2 regions of the Metabacillus rhizosphaerae genome follow, and region 2 is predicted to be linked to the other one. Evidence: predicted binding sites of a transcription regulator. Region 2 holds the regulator's gene; the other holds the start of a gene.
What was found. The regulator Rex, encoded in region 2, represses fermentation and respiration genes when NADH is low (regulators of the CRP and FNR family bind a similar motif). The targets are predictions, from matches to a motif close to TTGTGAAATATTTCACAA.
Positions count from the first base shown of each region.

Region 1: ric (iron-sulfur cluster repair di-iron protein) is a predicted target of Rex. The motif match lies at 5,682-5,699, and genes of this name have one in related genera.

Region 1 covers NZ_CP147403.1:3,041,366-3,049,522, reverse strand. The annotation lists gene WCV66_RS14990 (alpha/beta hydrolase) at 1-419, opposite strand, end outside; gene WCV66_RS14985 (ring-cleaving dioxygenase) at 485-1,462, opposite strand; gene WCV66_RS14980 (hypothetical protein) at 1,804-2,181, opposite strand; gene WCV66_RS14975 (spore coat protein) at 2,201-2,791, opposite strand; gene WCV66_RS14970 (hypothetical protein) at 2,892-3,176, opposite strand; gene WCV66_RS14965 (YitT family protein) at 3,267-3,893, opposite strand; gene WCV66_RS14960 (8-amino-7-oxononanoate synthase) at 4,191-4,511, opposite strand; gene WCV66_RS14955 (HD-GYP domain-containing protein) at 4,528-5,427, opposite strand; gene ric (iron-sulfur cluster repair di-iron protein) at 5,746-6,447, shown strand; gene WCV66_RS14945 (MFS transporter) at 6,732-8,157, shown strand, end outside.
Region 2 covers NZ_CP147403.1:406,047-414,203, reverse strand. The annotation lists gene tsaB (tRNA (adenosine(37)-N6)-threonylcarbamoyltransferase complex dimerization subunit type 1 TsaB) at 1-358, shown strand, start outside; gene rimI (ribosomal protein S18-alanine N-acetyltransferase) at 372-824, shown strand; gene tsaD (tRNA (adenosine(37)-N6)-threonylcarbamoyltransferase complex transferase subunit TsaD) at 821-1,843, shown strand; gene WCV66_RS01985 (ABC-F family ATP-binding cassette domain-containing protein) at 2,449-4,386, opposite strand; gene moaC (cyclic pyranopterin monophosphate synthase MoaC) at 4,771-5,265, shown strand; gene WCV66_RS01975 (redox-sensing transcriptional repressor Rex) at 5,463-6,107, shown strand; gene WCV66_RS01970 (twin-arginine translocase TatA/TatE family subunit) at 6,131-6,325, shown strand; gene tatC (twin-arginine translocase subunit TatC) at 6,343-7,101, shown strand; gene WCV66_RS01960 (YdiK family protein) at 7,106-7,309, opposite strand; gene WCV66_RS01955 (type II CAAX endopeptidase family protein) at 7,306-8,040, opposite strand.

The sequences.
Region 1 (8,157 bases), 2.6 Mb from region 2:
GACAAATCAGGTATTTGGATTCCCCTTCTAGGAACCATTGCGTGTAATAAAATTGCTCCTTTTAGAGCCCTTTTGTAATGATACATAAGACTAGCAGCAATGTTGGCCCCATTTGAATACCCAATCGCAACTACATTGTTTCGATTGAATTGATACTGATCTGCCATGTCTGAAATGAATTCGTTTAGTTCATTTGTACGAAAAATCAAATCTTCCTCATCAAACACACCTTCAGCTAGACGGCGAAAAAACCGTGGCATTCCATTTTCAAGGACATTGCCTCTTACCCCAAGTACAGATGCATTTGGAGCAATCATATCAGCTATTGGTAATAAATCTCGTTCATTTCCACCTGTACCATGAAGTAATAATAAAGTAGGGAGTTTGTGATCTGTTCCTTCTTTGAAAATATGTTGCATAAAAACACTCCTTTATTTTTCCTGTTGACTATGAAATTATAAAATTCTAGTACTGAGGATAAGCGCTATTGTTCCGTATCTAATGGTTCTAGTCTTGCTTCTATTTCTTTTCTTTGCGCTTCAAAGTATGGTGGCAATGCTAGTTTTTCTCCTAAATGTTCGAAATCTTCGTCCCCTTCAAAACCCGGACCATCTGTCGCTAGCTCAAATAATATACCATTAGGCTCTCTAAAATATAATGAACGGAAATAATAACGTTCTACAAACCCAGAATTAGACAAATGATTTGCATTTAATATGTCTACCCATTTGTTTAATTCTTCTACATCTTCCACACGAAAAGCGACATGGTGAACACTTCCACGACCTGGTCTCTCACGTCCCACCTGATCTAATTCACTTACGTGTATTTCTGCTCCAGTTCCACCTTCTCCTGTTTCAAAGACTCGGACTTGTTTTTGATCCTCATCTTTTGTGTAACCATCCTTTTCTCGAAAGCCCATTAAATCTGTTAATACCTTTATTGTTCGCTCAGGACGTGACACTGTTAAATGAACCGGCCCTAGTCCAACTACACCATTTTCTTGTGGAACAGGGCTGTTAGCCCAAGGTTTCCCACCTGCTACACCTACATTATTTTCATCAGATACTAGTATTAAACGCTGACCCTCTTGATCGCGAAATGAAAGTGTTGCTCTTCCACTTTCATTGCTTATTTCATCATGATCAACATTAAATTGCTCAAAGCGATTCTTCCAATAGTGGAGTGCCTTATTATCTTTCACACGTAAAGATGTAGCAGTAATACTATTCGTCCCAGGGTATGTTCTACCAGCATGAGGAATTTCAAAGAATGTTAAATCTGTACCTGGATTTCCTCGCTCATCGGCATAAAATAAATGATAAACAGATGTATCATCCTGGTTGACAGTTTTTTTAACTAGTCTTAAACCTAATACTTTCGTATAGAAATGATAGTTTTCTTTTGCATTTGCAGTAAGTGCTGAAACATGATGGATGCCTAATAACGGCTTAATATTCATAAAAACCTTCCTTTCTAAGAACAAAAGCGCAAGCGCCTTGGTCAGCGACGAGAAACAAGAGCACTTCGTATGAGATAAAGGAAACACGAAGAGCGGAAGCGATTCGATGTTGACTTAACGCAAAGAGGAGTGTGAAGTTCACTAGTCGCTAGGCGCTGGAGCTGGATGTCAACACACTTATTTAAAGTACAAGAATTTTATAATTTCATAGATAATAAAATATCTTGAATTCAAGATAAATTATAAAGGACTTCAATTATGTATGTCAACTAGTTGAAATGAAAAATAATATAAAACAGGGTTAACGATGAAACTTATACGTTAACCCTGTTTTATAAGATTTATTGTTGGATAAATTGTCTATTTTGCTGGAAACTTTGGTAGCTTGGAAGCTGTTGTTGCTGATTAGGTACCCTCTGGAAAGATGGTTCAACATTATATGATCCAACTTGTGAAATTTCTTGTTGCATTTGATTACATGTGTTTAAAACATGCTGACATTGCTGTATTGCTTTGTTGTGACCTTGCAGGCTTTGTTGAATGACTTGAACTGCTTGTTGTTCACGTTGTAATAGTTGTTGAAGCATTTGTACATTTTGTTGTTCTTGTTGAAGCATTTGTTTATATAGTTGACTACCTTGCTCTGTTTGTTGAATTAATTGTTGGACTGTTTGACGACATTCATTAATTTGTTGTAGGGCATGTTGTTGAGTATGCATATGTGAAACCTCCATTTTTTTATATTGATTGTTGTTGGTTATTATATAAACTGCTTGGCTGGTAGCTGTTTATCATAGATTGTGTAGTAGTCTGATCAAAGGTTGGTACATGATAATAACCTTTGTTGTTCATATAACTCCAAATTTCATATGCTTGATCTGCACAATTTTTCGCACTCTGAATCATCATTTCTCTTATTTGTGAATCCGTACATTCTAAAGCTGCATGCATTTTTTGTACAGCTCCAGTCTTATGACACCCTAACATTCCAGATGAAATATCACGATCATTCATTTGATTGATTGAAGCGTTTGGAGCCTCTGGAACAGGATTACTGCCTATACCATAGCTTGGCGAAAAGTTCATATTCACTTTCACATTAGGTAAACGATTGATATTTACTTTGTGTTTTAGAGCATTAACTAAAGAATTATACTCATTTGTCATGAAAGATAGTTGATTTTGTAAAATATTTTTAAGCTCTTGATCTTGACAATATGGTTGGTAAAGTTGAAACAGATTGATACCATTAATTGTATTGCAAAGTACTTCATGACAATCCATGATTTCATGAGCACCGATGTTTACTTGATTCATTTGGCTCTGCACTGCTATTCCTCCTAGAAACTATTTTTTTATAGCCAAATTTAAAATCCCTCTAATGAAATAAAATTATACAAAAAAAAATCCCAGATCATTTCTGAGATTTTTAAGAAAACTTATATAGAATAGTTCCATTCGATTGTGCAATAATAGAAAAAACGCCATGATTTTTAATCTGTCTCGATAATGCAAACTGAGTTCCATCCCAGTCCAAGCTCCAATTTAAAGGTGCACTCGCTCGTAAATGCATAAATTGATGTTTAAAAACTTCATATTCGAGTGATAAAGAGAAAATGTCTTCTTCTATTGCATACCAAAGACTTTTTAAAAACAATTTAGCTTTCACTGAATCTACAGAATCAATCATTTGGTTAACTGTTATATATTTCACTTTATCTCCTCCCCTACCTATACATTAGATGAGAAGCTATAAAAAAACTACCCTAAAATGTTTCCAATCTAGAGTAGTGATCATTATATATTATGAATGTAAACTTTTACCTACCAATTGAGCTTCTTGATCTCGTTCCATTTCTTTTATTGGAGATTTTTTATAACGTCCAATAATACTACTAGCTATAAAAATGCATGAAATTGATAATATTGCCTTAAACCAACCTACCAATGCTAAAGCAAATAAAATGATTAGAGAGTCGCATACGAATAGAACAATTCCTCGATTAATGCTAAATTTCTTATCAATATACAACCCTAATATGTGTATTCCACCAAGTGAAGAACCATTATTTAGAACAAATGTAACACCAAAGCCGATCAGTAGGCCAGAAATAATAGATGCGATAACAATATTAATTTCAAACGCTGGGATAACTAGATCGAACCACTCTCGTATAAATGAAATCCCAGTTATTGATAAAAGACTAGAGATTGTAAACCATTTGCCTAATTCTTGAATGGAAATAATGAAAAACGGTAAATTTACGATAAAGAATAGAACACCCCATGGTACATTCGTTACATATGTTAGAATTGTAGCAATACCCGCTGTTCCCCCAAATGTTAGCAAGCTATCTGATAATAGTTTAATTCCAAGTGATGTAATGATAAGTCCAATTAGCACGAAAATAAGCTTTTTTAAAAGATTCATAGAGAACACCCCGTTCCTGTTGTCAATTCTTAACTTATCTCATCGAATGACATTGGTCAATAAGCTGGGAAGTATTCGGAATCTTAGGTTTATTTTGAAATAATCATCTATTTTAATTCCTGAGTGGCTTATGACCCCGAGGATCTAGGGAGAAGGATGACAAAGTGTTAACCAGAGTACGTGCATTTAATAATTTTCAAAACAACAAAAAGACTAATTCCACTTTTATCATAATCGATCACATCGTGATACTCCTAATGATTAGCGAGAAATTAATCTTTTAAAAGAATACTCCTATTAAAACATCGGTACCGGTGGGTCAATTCCTAGAACTGGTTGCCCATTAATTGTTAACCAAATATAATAGTGATCGATTTCAGTATCTAAACGATTTTCAATTGTTTTGATCGCATTTTCTTGAATATCAAAACTCATCGTAGCTGTTTGATCACCAAGCGGAATTCCTTTTAATCCTAGTAAATCAGCAATATATCTAGCATCCTCGTAAGATACCTCAATATATTTATCATGCTCAGATAGATATGCTGCATTTGCCGGTGTTACTGTTATAAGAACAACAAATAATAAAGCAGCAAGTAAAAGTATGAACTTTTTCATTTTTATTTTCTTCCTCCTAAAGTTTGTGCTTCACATCATTAAACACATCGACAATGATTGGATTATACATCGTTCCACGACAACGGTTAATTTCTAAAATGGCTTCTTCCTTTGATCTTCCCTTTTGATAAGAACGATCAGTTGTCATGGCATCATATGAATCTACAACAGATATAATAGAAGCCTCTACCTCAATCTCATCTTTAGCTAACCCAAATGGGTAGCCTTTCCCGTCGTAACGTTCATGGTGTTGTTCGACAACAAGACCAGCGCTCATTAATAATGGTAGCTTTGTCTCCTCTAGAACTTGTCTCCCATAGGAGGTATGCATTTTCATTATTTCCCATTCTTCTTGAGTGAGTTTTTCAGGCTTTAGTAAAATGTCTAAAGGAATTTTAACTTTACCAATATCATGAAAGAAGGAGGCCATATTTAGGCGTAAAAGCTGTTTTGAATTTAATCCCATTGCTTCGCCAACTAGCATCGATAGTTTACTAATTCTAGCACAATGGTCCCCAGTATAGCCATCCTTTTTTTCGATCGATATTGCCAAGTTCATTAAATCTCTAGAAATTTGACTGTAACGATGAAATACAGGTTGCGAGGAAACGTACAAAAATTCGGTTGTCCCTATTGATTGAAAAACATAATGTTCCTTTACAGGACTTCTATAAAATGAATCTCCAGTTTTATAGATCTCATATCCACCATTTGTGCTCAGTTTTAGTTCTCCTGAAACCACAATTAAATACTCGAGTGCTTCCCAACCTTCTTCAGGTTCTAAAGCCCATCTAGTATTTGGTTCGAGCTTATGATGGATAATCTCAGTCTGATCAGCTGAAGCGATAAGTGAAATGGTTAAACCTTTCATTTGAACTGTTTCTATAAAATGATTCTTATTTCCTATCCCCTTCATATGAACCTCTCTTCTCTAATAGAATTCAGATGTCTTCACTAATTATAGTAGATGCTTGTACAATCGCATAGATTGTTTTGGGAAAATGAATATAATACCATATAGTTCTTGTTAAAAAATGGTTCTAATAAGAATTTATTGGATATTTAATAATTCCTTTTACCTAATTTTATAATAGGTATATAGTTATTGTTAGAGTTGATATTTTTGTCGAGTTACGAATTTAAACAAATAACAAGAAATCCTTCATATTATTGTGATTTGAATCACATTCTTCTGATTCTCAATCATGTATTCTTCAAATAGGAGGTGCAATTTATGAATAATCAAAAATTTGATCGCACTACAAGTATAGGTGAAATAGTTGCAGCGTTCCCTCAATCCAGTGACTTTTTCAAAAAATATAAAATAGATTTTTGTTGCGGAGGAGCACGTTCTCTTGAACAGGCAATTTCTGAAAGGAAATTAAAAGAGGAAGAATTTTTAGAAGAACTAGAGCAATTTTATCTAAAGAACATCCGCTCAGTTGCTGAAACCGATTGGAGAACAGTTCAATCAGAAGAACTTGTTAATCATATCATTTCTATACATCATCAATATGCCGCATCAGAAGTAAAACAAATGACGCCATATGTAAATAAAGTTGCTCTTGTTCACGGTGATAAGCATCCACATCTTAAAACGGTATTAACACTTTTTAATGAGTTAAAAAGTGAAATTGATGAGCACTTTAAAAAAGAAGAAACAGTTGCATTCCCAGAAATAATAAAATACGAAAAAAATAAAACAGAGCAGTCTCTAAAAGAACTAACTCCTATCATCCAGTCTTTAGTTGCTGAACACGATCAAGCTGGGGAGATTTTAAAAAAAATTCGTGAAATCACTCATGATTATTTATTGCCTTCTGATGCATGTGGCACATATCGGTTGGTTTATAATCGTCTTGAAATGTTAGAGGATGATATGTTTCAACACATCCACCTTGAAAATAATATCCTTTTTCCAAGGTATATGTGTTAATTAATTTACAATTTTAACAGAAATGACTAACTACCCTGATCAGCAAGATTAGGGTAGTTTTGCTATTTGCAATGACTTATATCCCCGCGGAAAGCTAGCATCTCTCACTATAATCAACCACGCCGTAATACTTGTTATAAGCAATCAAAGTTTGCGAAAGAAGTCTAAAATAAATTCATCGCTGTGATATTTTTCACAAACAGAAAAGAATCCATTTGCTATTATACTTCTATATCACATAAATAGCTAAAAAATGAATGACATGTTCGAAAGGAGAACTAATAATGAAGAGTCAAAAACATCAATTACCTCTTCAGACGTTAAGTTTAACAGCGGGTTTTATGGTTTGGGTATTAATTTCTTCCTTAATGCCAAATATTAAACAAGATATCGACTTAACAGATCAAGAAATTGCACTGGTAACAGCGATTCCAGTTATACTAGGTTCCTTATTGCGTATTCCAATAGGATATTACACAAATCGTTTTGGTGCACGAATCACTTTTACAATCAGTTTTCTCATTTTGCTTTTTCCAGTCTTTTATCTTAGCTATGCGAACTCATTAATAGATTTAATTATCGGTGGGTTGTTAGTAGGAGTTGGTGGAGCAACATTCTCAATTGGGGTAACATCTCTTCCTAAATACTACAAGAAAGAAAAACATGGTTTAATTAATGGTATTTATGGTGCAGGTAATATTGGAACTGCAATAACTGCTTTCTTAGCACCAGTCATGGCAAATACTTTTGGATGGGGAAATACAGTACGGTTTTATTTAGTGCTTTTATTCGTATTTGCCTTATTCAATTTCATCCTCGGTGACAGAAAAGAACACAAAGTTAATCTCCCTATCATGAAACAAATTAAAGAGGTTTATCGGAATCAAACGTTATGGTTTTTATGTCTATTTTATTTCATTACATTTGGTGCATTTGTTGCTTTTACGATTTATTTACCAAATTTCCTTGTGAATCATTTCGGTCTTGATCCTGTTGGAGCTGGCATGCGTACAGCCGGATTTATTGCTTTAGCAACAGTGTTACGACCTGTTGGTGGATGGTTAGCTGACAAATTTAACACGTACTTCATCTTAATGCTTGTTTTTGCAGGTCTTACCTTTTCTGGTGTCCTATTATCCTTCTCCCCTACTATCGAACTTTACACAGTTGGAGTTTTAACAGTAGCATTTTGTGCAGGTATAGGTAATGGAACTATTTTTAAGCTAGTACCGCAATATTTCACTAAGCAAGCTGGAATTGTAAATGGAATTGTTGCTGCAATGGGTGGTCTTGGGGGCTTTTTTCCACCACTTGTCTTAACTGCAGTCTTTAATTTTACTGGTCACTATGCCATAGGCTTTATGGCTTTATCTGAATTTGCTCTACTTAGTTTTGTAATTGTCGTCTGGATGTACTTTCAAGAAAAACTTAGCATTGAAAACAAAATCATTGAAAATACAGCCTTAGGATTGATGATTACAAATCCTAATGGTGTGATTCAAAAAGTAAATCCAGCATTTACAAAGGTAACTGGCTTTACTTTAGCAGAGGCCGTTGGAAAAAAACCAAATCTATTACAATCAGGACAACATAGCAAATCATTTTATAAGGATCTATGGGATAAGGTGAAAAAGAATGGTTACTGGCAAGGTGAGATTTGGAACAAACGTAAAAATGGTGAAATTTATCCTGAGTGGTTAACAATAAGTC
Region 2 (8,157 bases):
TCCTATATTTGATGCGAGAAGAGGCCAAGTTTATACTGGCTTATATCAATATGCTAATGGAGGATTAGTAACAATTAAAAACGATCAAAATCTTTTACTTGCTGATTGGCTAAAAATACTTGAGGATAAAAAGGAACGGGTTTTATTTGTAGGTAATGACGTTGTGATTCATAAAGAAACAATTGTTAGCACGTTAGGAGATATGGGTGAATTTGGACAAGTTACGTTAAATAACCCGAGACCAAGTGAACTAGGGTTAATTGGCTTAACAAAAGAAGCGTCAGATGTCCATTCCCTTGTTCCAAATTATATCCGACTAGCTGAAGCAGAAGCAAAATGGCTAGAACAGCAAAAGTAAGATGGTGGAGAACTTGGATAGTAGGTTTACGATAAGAAAGATGCAAAGAGAAGATGTTGAAGAGGTTTATCAAATCGAATTGCTTTCATTTTCAGCACCTTGGTCGAAAGAGTCATTATTTTATGAACTCGAGCAAAATTTATTTGCAAAGTATTTAGTAGTGGAATTTGAGGGGAAAGTAATTGGCTACTGCGGCTTATGGGTGATTATGGATGATGCACAAATTACAAACATAGCAGTACACCCCGATTATCGTAAAATGAAGATTGGTGAAGCTCTTCTAAGGTTTTCAATCCAGTTAAGTAAAGAAATGAATGCAAAACGGTTATCCTTAGAGGTAAGAGTTTCTAATCATATTGCACAATCTTTATATAAAAAGGTCGGGTTTTTATCAGGTGGAATAAGAAAGAGATATTATACAGATAATCAAGAAGATGCTTTAGTAATGTGGGTGAATTTAGTATGAATCGAACAGATCAATATATATTAGGTGTTGAAACAAGCTGTGATGAAACAGCTGTAGCTATTATTAAAAATGGTCGTGAAATCGTAGCAAATGTAGTAGCCTCACAAATTGAGAGTCATAAGCGATTTGGAGGTGTAGTCCCTGAGATTGCTTCTAGACACCATGTTGAACAATTAACAATTGTCTTTGAGGAAGCAATGAAACAAGCGAACCTTGACTTTAATGACTTATCAGCCATTACTGTAACTGAAGGACCAGGTCTGGTTGGTGCCTTATTAACAGGGATTAATGCCGCAAAAGCATTAGCATTTTCCCATGGTATACCACTTATAGGTGTTCATCATATAGCCGGCCATATTTATGCAAATCGTCTTATTAAAGAGTTAGAGTTTCCGTTATTAGCTTTAGTGGTATCAGGTGGGCATACTGAGCTTGTTTATATGAAAGAACATGCTAATTTTGAAGTGATCGGTGAAACATTGGATGATGCAGCAGGGGAAGCATATGATAAGGTTGCAAGAACTTTAGGGCTCCCTTATCCTGGTGGTCCACATATTGACCGATTAGCACATGAGGGAAAACCAACAATTGATTTGCCAAGAGCTTGGTTAGGTGCAGGATCATTTGATTTTAGCTTTAGTGGACTCAAATCAGCAGTTATAAATACGCTGCACAATGCAAAGCAAAAGGGAATAACATTGGAAGCTAAAGATGTTGCTGCTAGTTTTCAAGCAAGTGTTATTGATGTGCTCGTGACAAAAACATCACAAGCTGTGGATAAATATCCTGTAAAACAACTGTTACTAGCTGGTGGTGTTGCAGCAAATAAAGGCTTGCGTACAGCTTTAGAAAAAGAGTTTTCTTCAAGGGATGGGTTAGAATTAATTATTCCACCTTTGTCCCTCTGCACAGATAATGCAGCAATGATTGCGGCTATTGGTAGCATTCTATATGATAAAGGCATTAGAAGTGATTTAGCTTTAAATGCGAATCCTGGACTTGAATTAACATCATATTAAAAGGTGGCTCAATTGGGTCATAACCTTCCTAGTTTACTTATATATAGATCTTTTACCTTGTATTGATCTATATATTGAGCTGAAGGTATGATTGAGTCACCTTTTTTATATGTAAATGAGAGTTATGAACAAAGTTATCCACAGAATATGCACGATATTTGTAGAATTGTGTAAAACGAGTAAAAATCCTGTCATATCAGCATAGTTTAGGTTGTGTATAACTAGGATAGTTTTTAGATTTTTTGTGGATAATGTGTATAAGTCTGTTGATATGTTGGAAATAAAGGAATTATAGTGTGGATAAAAGTAAAGAAAACCTTACTGATCTCTCTATTATTATCTATGCGTTAAAAATATGTCGAAAGATATATGTAACTCACATTTAAAGTAAAAAACAGCGAAGTTGCTTCGCTGTTTTTTTAAAAAGTAAAGAAGTATAACTTTTATACTTAGTTTTGGTGTCTAGCTCCAGCGCCTAGCGCCTAGTGAACTTCACACTCCTTATACGCTAAGTCAACATCGAATCGCTAACGCTCTTCGTGTTTCCTTTATCTCATACGGAGTGCTCTTGTTTCTCGTCGCTGAGCAAGCCGCTTCCGCTTTTCTTAGTGTAACTCTTCCCATTCATTCATTAAATTTTCTAGCTTTGATTGAAGAAGTTCATTCTCAGAGTTAATTCTTTGTACTTCTTCATGATTTTGATAGATGTTTGGATCACAGAGAAGAGCTTCATTTTTTTCAATTTGTTCCTCTATATGACCTATCTCAGCCTCGATCTCTTCTATTCTTCGTTGCTTCTGTCTTTCAAGCTTTTTTTGTTCTTTTTCTTGTTGATAGGAAAGTTTACCTTCTGGCTGTGCTGTCATCACCTTTTGAGAAGCCGATTTTCCCCCAGCCTCCTGTTCTAACCGTTCTAGCTCTAATTGTTCTTCCTTTTTAGTTAGGAAATAATCATAGTCTCCTAAGTACTCTCTCAAATTATTAGGTGAGAGTTCAAATACTTTTGTAGCGATTCTATTGATAAAATAGCGGTCATGTGAAACAAATAAAATTGTTCCAGGGTAATCAATTAATGCGTTTTCTAAAATTTCTTTACTATCTAGATCAAGATGGTTTGTCGGTTCATCCAGAATAAGAAAGTTCGCGTTTTGAAGCATTAGTTTTGATAGAGCAAGTCTCGCTTTTTCTCCACCACTGAGAGTTGAAACAGACTTTAAAACATCGTCACCAGAAAATAGAAAGTTTCCTAGAACTGTACGAATTTCCTTTTCGGTCTTCTGTGGATATTCATCCCAAAGCTCGTCCAGCACACGCTTATTAGATGTTAAATCTGCCTGCTGTTGATCGTAATAGCCAATTTGCACATGGGAGCCAAGGGCAAATGAGCCAGTTAATGAGTCGAGCTTCTGAACAATAGATTTGAGTAATGTAGATTTACCAATACCATTTGGGCCAACTAGTGCGATACTATCACCACGTGAAATAGAAAAGGATATGTTTGAAATGACAGGATGAACCGAGTCATATGAAACAGAGATGTCTTTAGCCTTTAAGACATCATTTCCACTTTGTCTTTCAATATCAAATTGAAAGTTGGCTGATTTTTCGTCACCAAGTGGCCTATTCATTAAATTCATTTTCTCTAACTTTTTTCTTCTGCTTTGTGCGAGCTTAGTTGTCGAAGCACGGGCTAGGTTACGTTGGATAAAGTCTTTTAACTTAGCTACTTCTTCCTGTTGTCTTTCATAGCTTTTAAGCTCTTTTTCGTAGTTTTCTGCTTTATACTGTAAGTAGCTGCTGTAATTACCGAGATATTTTGTACTCGTATGTCGACTAATCTCGTATACTTGGGTTACAATTTTATCCAAAAAGTATCTATCATGAGAAACAATTAAAATCGCTCCAGGGTAGTTTTGCAAGTATTGTTCAAGCCATGTCAAGGTTTCAATATCTAAGTGGTTAGTTGGTTCATCTAATATTAAAAGGTCAGGGCTTGTTAATAGTAATTTCCCTAGTGCGAGGCGGGTTTTTTGGCCACCACTCAACGAAGATATTTTAGTACCTGGATCAAACTCGCTAAATCCGAGTCCATGAAGGATAGATCGAATATCAGCTTCATATTGATAGCCACCATTTTCTTTGAATTTCACTTGTAAGATGTCATATTCTTTTAGGAGTTTCTCGAATTTAAGTGATTCATGGGCAGGGTCAACTGTTGCCATTCTTTGCTCAACAAGTCTCATTTCTTTTTCCATTAACTGAAGCTCTTTAAATACTAAATTCATTTCTTCCCATATTGATAATTGAGATTCTAATCCCGTATCTTGAGCTAAGTAGCCGATTGATACATCTTTTGGTTTAATGATATCACCAGAATCATGTGACATGACTCCAGCAATTATTTTTAAAAGGGTTGATTTTCCAGCCCCATTACGTCCCACAATGGCAACTTTGTCTCTTGTTTGTACTTCTAGCTTAATATTCGATAAAATAGGGTCAGCGCCGAAATATTTACTAAGTTGATTTATTTGTAACAATATCATTGTTTTCACCTCTACTAATGCTTTAAGTTTAGCTTAATAGGGACTTATGGGCAACAAAGATACAATAGATATCTATATTGTTGGACGGAGTGTTCTTTTTCTACGTCTCTTAGCAAGGCGCTTGCGCTTTTGTTCTCGTTTAGGAAATTATAAAATTCTTAAACTGTGGATAAGCGCACGACATCCAGCTCCAGCGCCTAGCCCCTCGAGGTCATAAGCTAATTTAGAATTGAAGGCAAAGAACGCCTTCTATTCTAAATCATCTTATGCTTGTCGGGGCTGTTCAAGGCGCTTGCGCTTTTGGTCTATCCATATAATTGTCACAATAACAAACAGACAGATTTTAAAAAATAGTGTATAGTCTACGTATAAGGAGATATGAATATGTCAGAATTTACCCATTTTAATGAGCAAGGCAGAGCGAAAATGGTTGATATCTCTGCAAAAGAAATAACAGTTAGAACAGCACGTGCAAAGACAAGCATTCAAGTGACAAAAGAGGTATATGAAAAGATCACCAATCATGAAATTGGAAAAGGTGATGTATTATCTGTTGCACAGGTTGCTGGTATAATGGCAGCTAAACAAACATCAAATGTCATCCCTATGTGTCATCCTATTCCAATTAAAGGTGTAGATATTGAGTTTGAATGGGAAAAAAGTGATAGTACATATATACTTTTGATAAGTTCAACTGTAAAAACAAAAGGCAGTACAGGTGTCGAAATGGAAGCGTTAACCTCTGCAAGCATTTCAGCGCTTACAGTTTATGATATGTGTAAAGCTGTGGATAAAGGGATGGTTATCGGACCAACCTATCTAGTAGAAAAAACTGGTGGCAAAAGTGGAGATTTCATCAGGGAAGATATAATGAGCTAGTGAATAACAAATAGTTGATTGATAAAACATCTTAGTTAAAAGCAACTAGTTCTTGCAATAAATAGTATTTATTATGTTGCGCCGTTCACGCCGCCATATTGGTGTTGGGCTTGTAGTTATACACAGTTCTTCCCTTCATTTTGGATGGTGACGTTGGTACGTCATAGCACGTTTTGTATGAATGTGAGGGATAAAGAGTGAATATAGAACAATCTAAAATTCCGCAGGCAACTGCTAAGCGTTTGCCTTTATATTACCGGTTTTTAAAAAATTTACACTCATCTGGCAAGCAGCGTGTTTCTTCTGCCGAGCTAAGTGATGCTGTAAAGGTAGATTCTGCCACTATTCGGAGAGATTTCTCATATTTTGGTGCGCTAGGTAAAAAAGGGTATGGTTATAATGTGAATTATTTGTTATCCTTTTTTAGAAAAACATTAGATCAAGATGAAACAACGAAGGTATGTTTAATAGGTGTCGGTAATTTAGGGACAGCTTTTTTACATTATAATTTTACCAAGAATAATAATACTGTTATTTCACTTGCATTTGATGTTGATAATAAGAAAATTGGAACAGAAATTGGTGGAGTTCCTGTCTATGATTTAGATCATCTCGAAGAAATTATTCCAGAGGATGTAACTGTAGCAATTTTAACAGTACCTGCAACTGTCGCTCAGTCTATTACTGACAGACTTATTGTCAAAGGAATTAAAGGGATCTTAAACTTTACTCCGGCCAGATTAAATGTTCCAGATGAAATACGGATCCATCATATTGATTTAGCGGTTGAGCTTCAGTCGTTAGTTTATTTTTTAAAACATTATCCTAATGAAGATAAATAATAAAGACAGGGAGGTGGATTTCGATGCCAACACTTGGATTCGGAAGCCTATTATTAATTGCATTTGTTGCATTACTTATTTTTGGACCAAAAAAGTTACCTGATCTTGGTAAAGCAGTAGGTAATTCATTACGTGAATTTAAAAATGCAACAAAAGGTTTAGCAGATGATGAAGAAGATGATGTGAAAAAGATAGAAAAGAAGGACGAAGTCAAGTAAGATAGGATGAAACCGATATGAAAAATAATGAAATGTCGGTCATTGAACATATAACAGAGCTTAGAAAACGACTTGTTATTGTTGTCGTTTTCTTTTTCATAGCTATAATTGCTGGCTTTTTACTTTCAAGACCGATTATCGTTTATTTACAGCAAACAGATGAAGCAAAGAATTTAACACTAAATTCGTTTAATTTAACAGATCCATTAATGGTTTACATGCAATTTGCGTTTCTTATTGCATTTGTCATAACGTCACCTGTTATTTTGTATCAGCTATGGTCGTTCGTTAGTCCGGGCTTATACGAGAAAGAAAGGCGCGTTACTTTAAGTTATATCCCAATGTCACTAGGGTTGTTTTTTGTCGGGGTTTCCTTTTCATATTTTATCTTGTTTCCATTTGTGGTTGATTTTATGGAAAGGATCTCAAATGATCTAGAAGTTAATCAAGTAATTGGAATTCATGAATATTTTACTTTTTTATTGCAGCTAACTGTTCCGTTTGGGCTGCTGTTTCAGTTACCTGTAGTTATTATGTTTCTTACAAGATTAGGAATTGTTACGCCGATGTTCTTATCTCAGGTGCGAAAATATGCCTACTTTGTTCTACTTGTCATTGCGGCACTTATTACACCACCAGAATTAACATCACATTTAATGGTTTCGATACCGTTGTTTATTTTATATGAAATTAGTATTTGGGTATCCAGAATTACATATAGGAAAGCTCAGAAGCTAAGGTTCGAGGAAGAGAATGCAAAAAATGAGACTGAATAAAGTCTCATTTTTTTTTGTTCATTTTTTTGATTTTACTAGATAGGATAAACATTCTAATTGCCACTCCGATATCAAAGGTTGCAATTAGAATTAAAACGATTGTCGGAAAAGAAAAAATTCCATTTTCAGCACTGTTAATTGCTAAATACGTAAACAGCAACCCCATCGTTAAATAAAAGAATCCCATGGATATAGGGTTTGTTCTCATGTTAAAAGGCCTCCAATAATAACTTGCACTTGCTGCATGTCTTCAACTTGCTTCATCATTTTTTCAATGTCCTCACGAAATACAGTTTGAACTATGATTACCATCGTATTCATTGCCACATGGGCAAAGATAGGTACTATGATCCGCTTTGTTTTTACATATAAAAAGGCAAAGGTAAAACCCATCGACGCATATAAAAGAAGGTGCTGAGGCTCACCATGCAAAAGCGAAAAAAGAAGTGAGCTGATAAGGCCAGCAATGATAAAGTTCGTCCTTTTATATAACACACCAAAGATTATTTTTCGGAAAATGATCTCTTCTAATATCGGTCCGATAATTGAAGTAACAATAATGACTAATGGTGTTACTTCGATGACACTAACAATCATTTCTGTGTTTTCTGATCCAGGCTCTACACCAAATAGATTAATTTCGATGTTTGCAGCAAGGCTCTGGGCGAAAATAGCTAATAAGAATCCGCCAATTGCCCAACCGACAGAAGCGCCAACAGATGAAGGTTCCCCGCGAAGTAAACTCTCATTCTTACGTTCTTTCCTTAATAAAAAGAGAATAATGATAAACGCAAGGGTAAAGCTAAAGATTGTCCAATATGCAAATCTTTCAACCTGTGTAGCTCCTATATCTAAAAAATGAAATAATCTGATCCCAGCAACCCCTGAAAGCTGCATGAGCATATATGTTAATAAAATAAACCAATAATGCTTTTTCATAGAGGCCTCCTTCATTTGACTAATGATGAGATATTTGACAGAAACATCTGATCAAGGAATTGAACTTGGGCAAAATTAATCAAACCCTATTGTATCATACCTTCCTATTATCATATG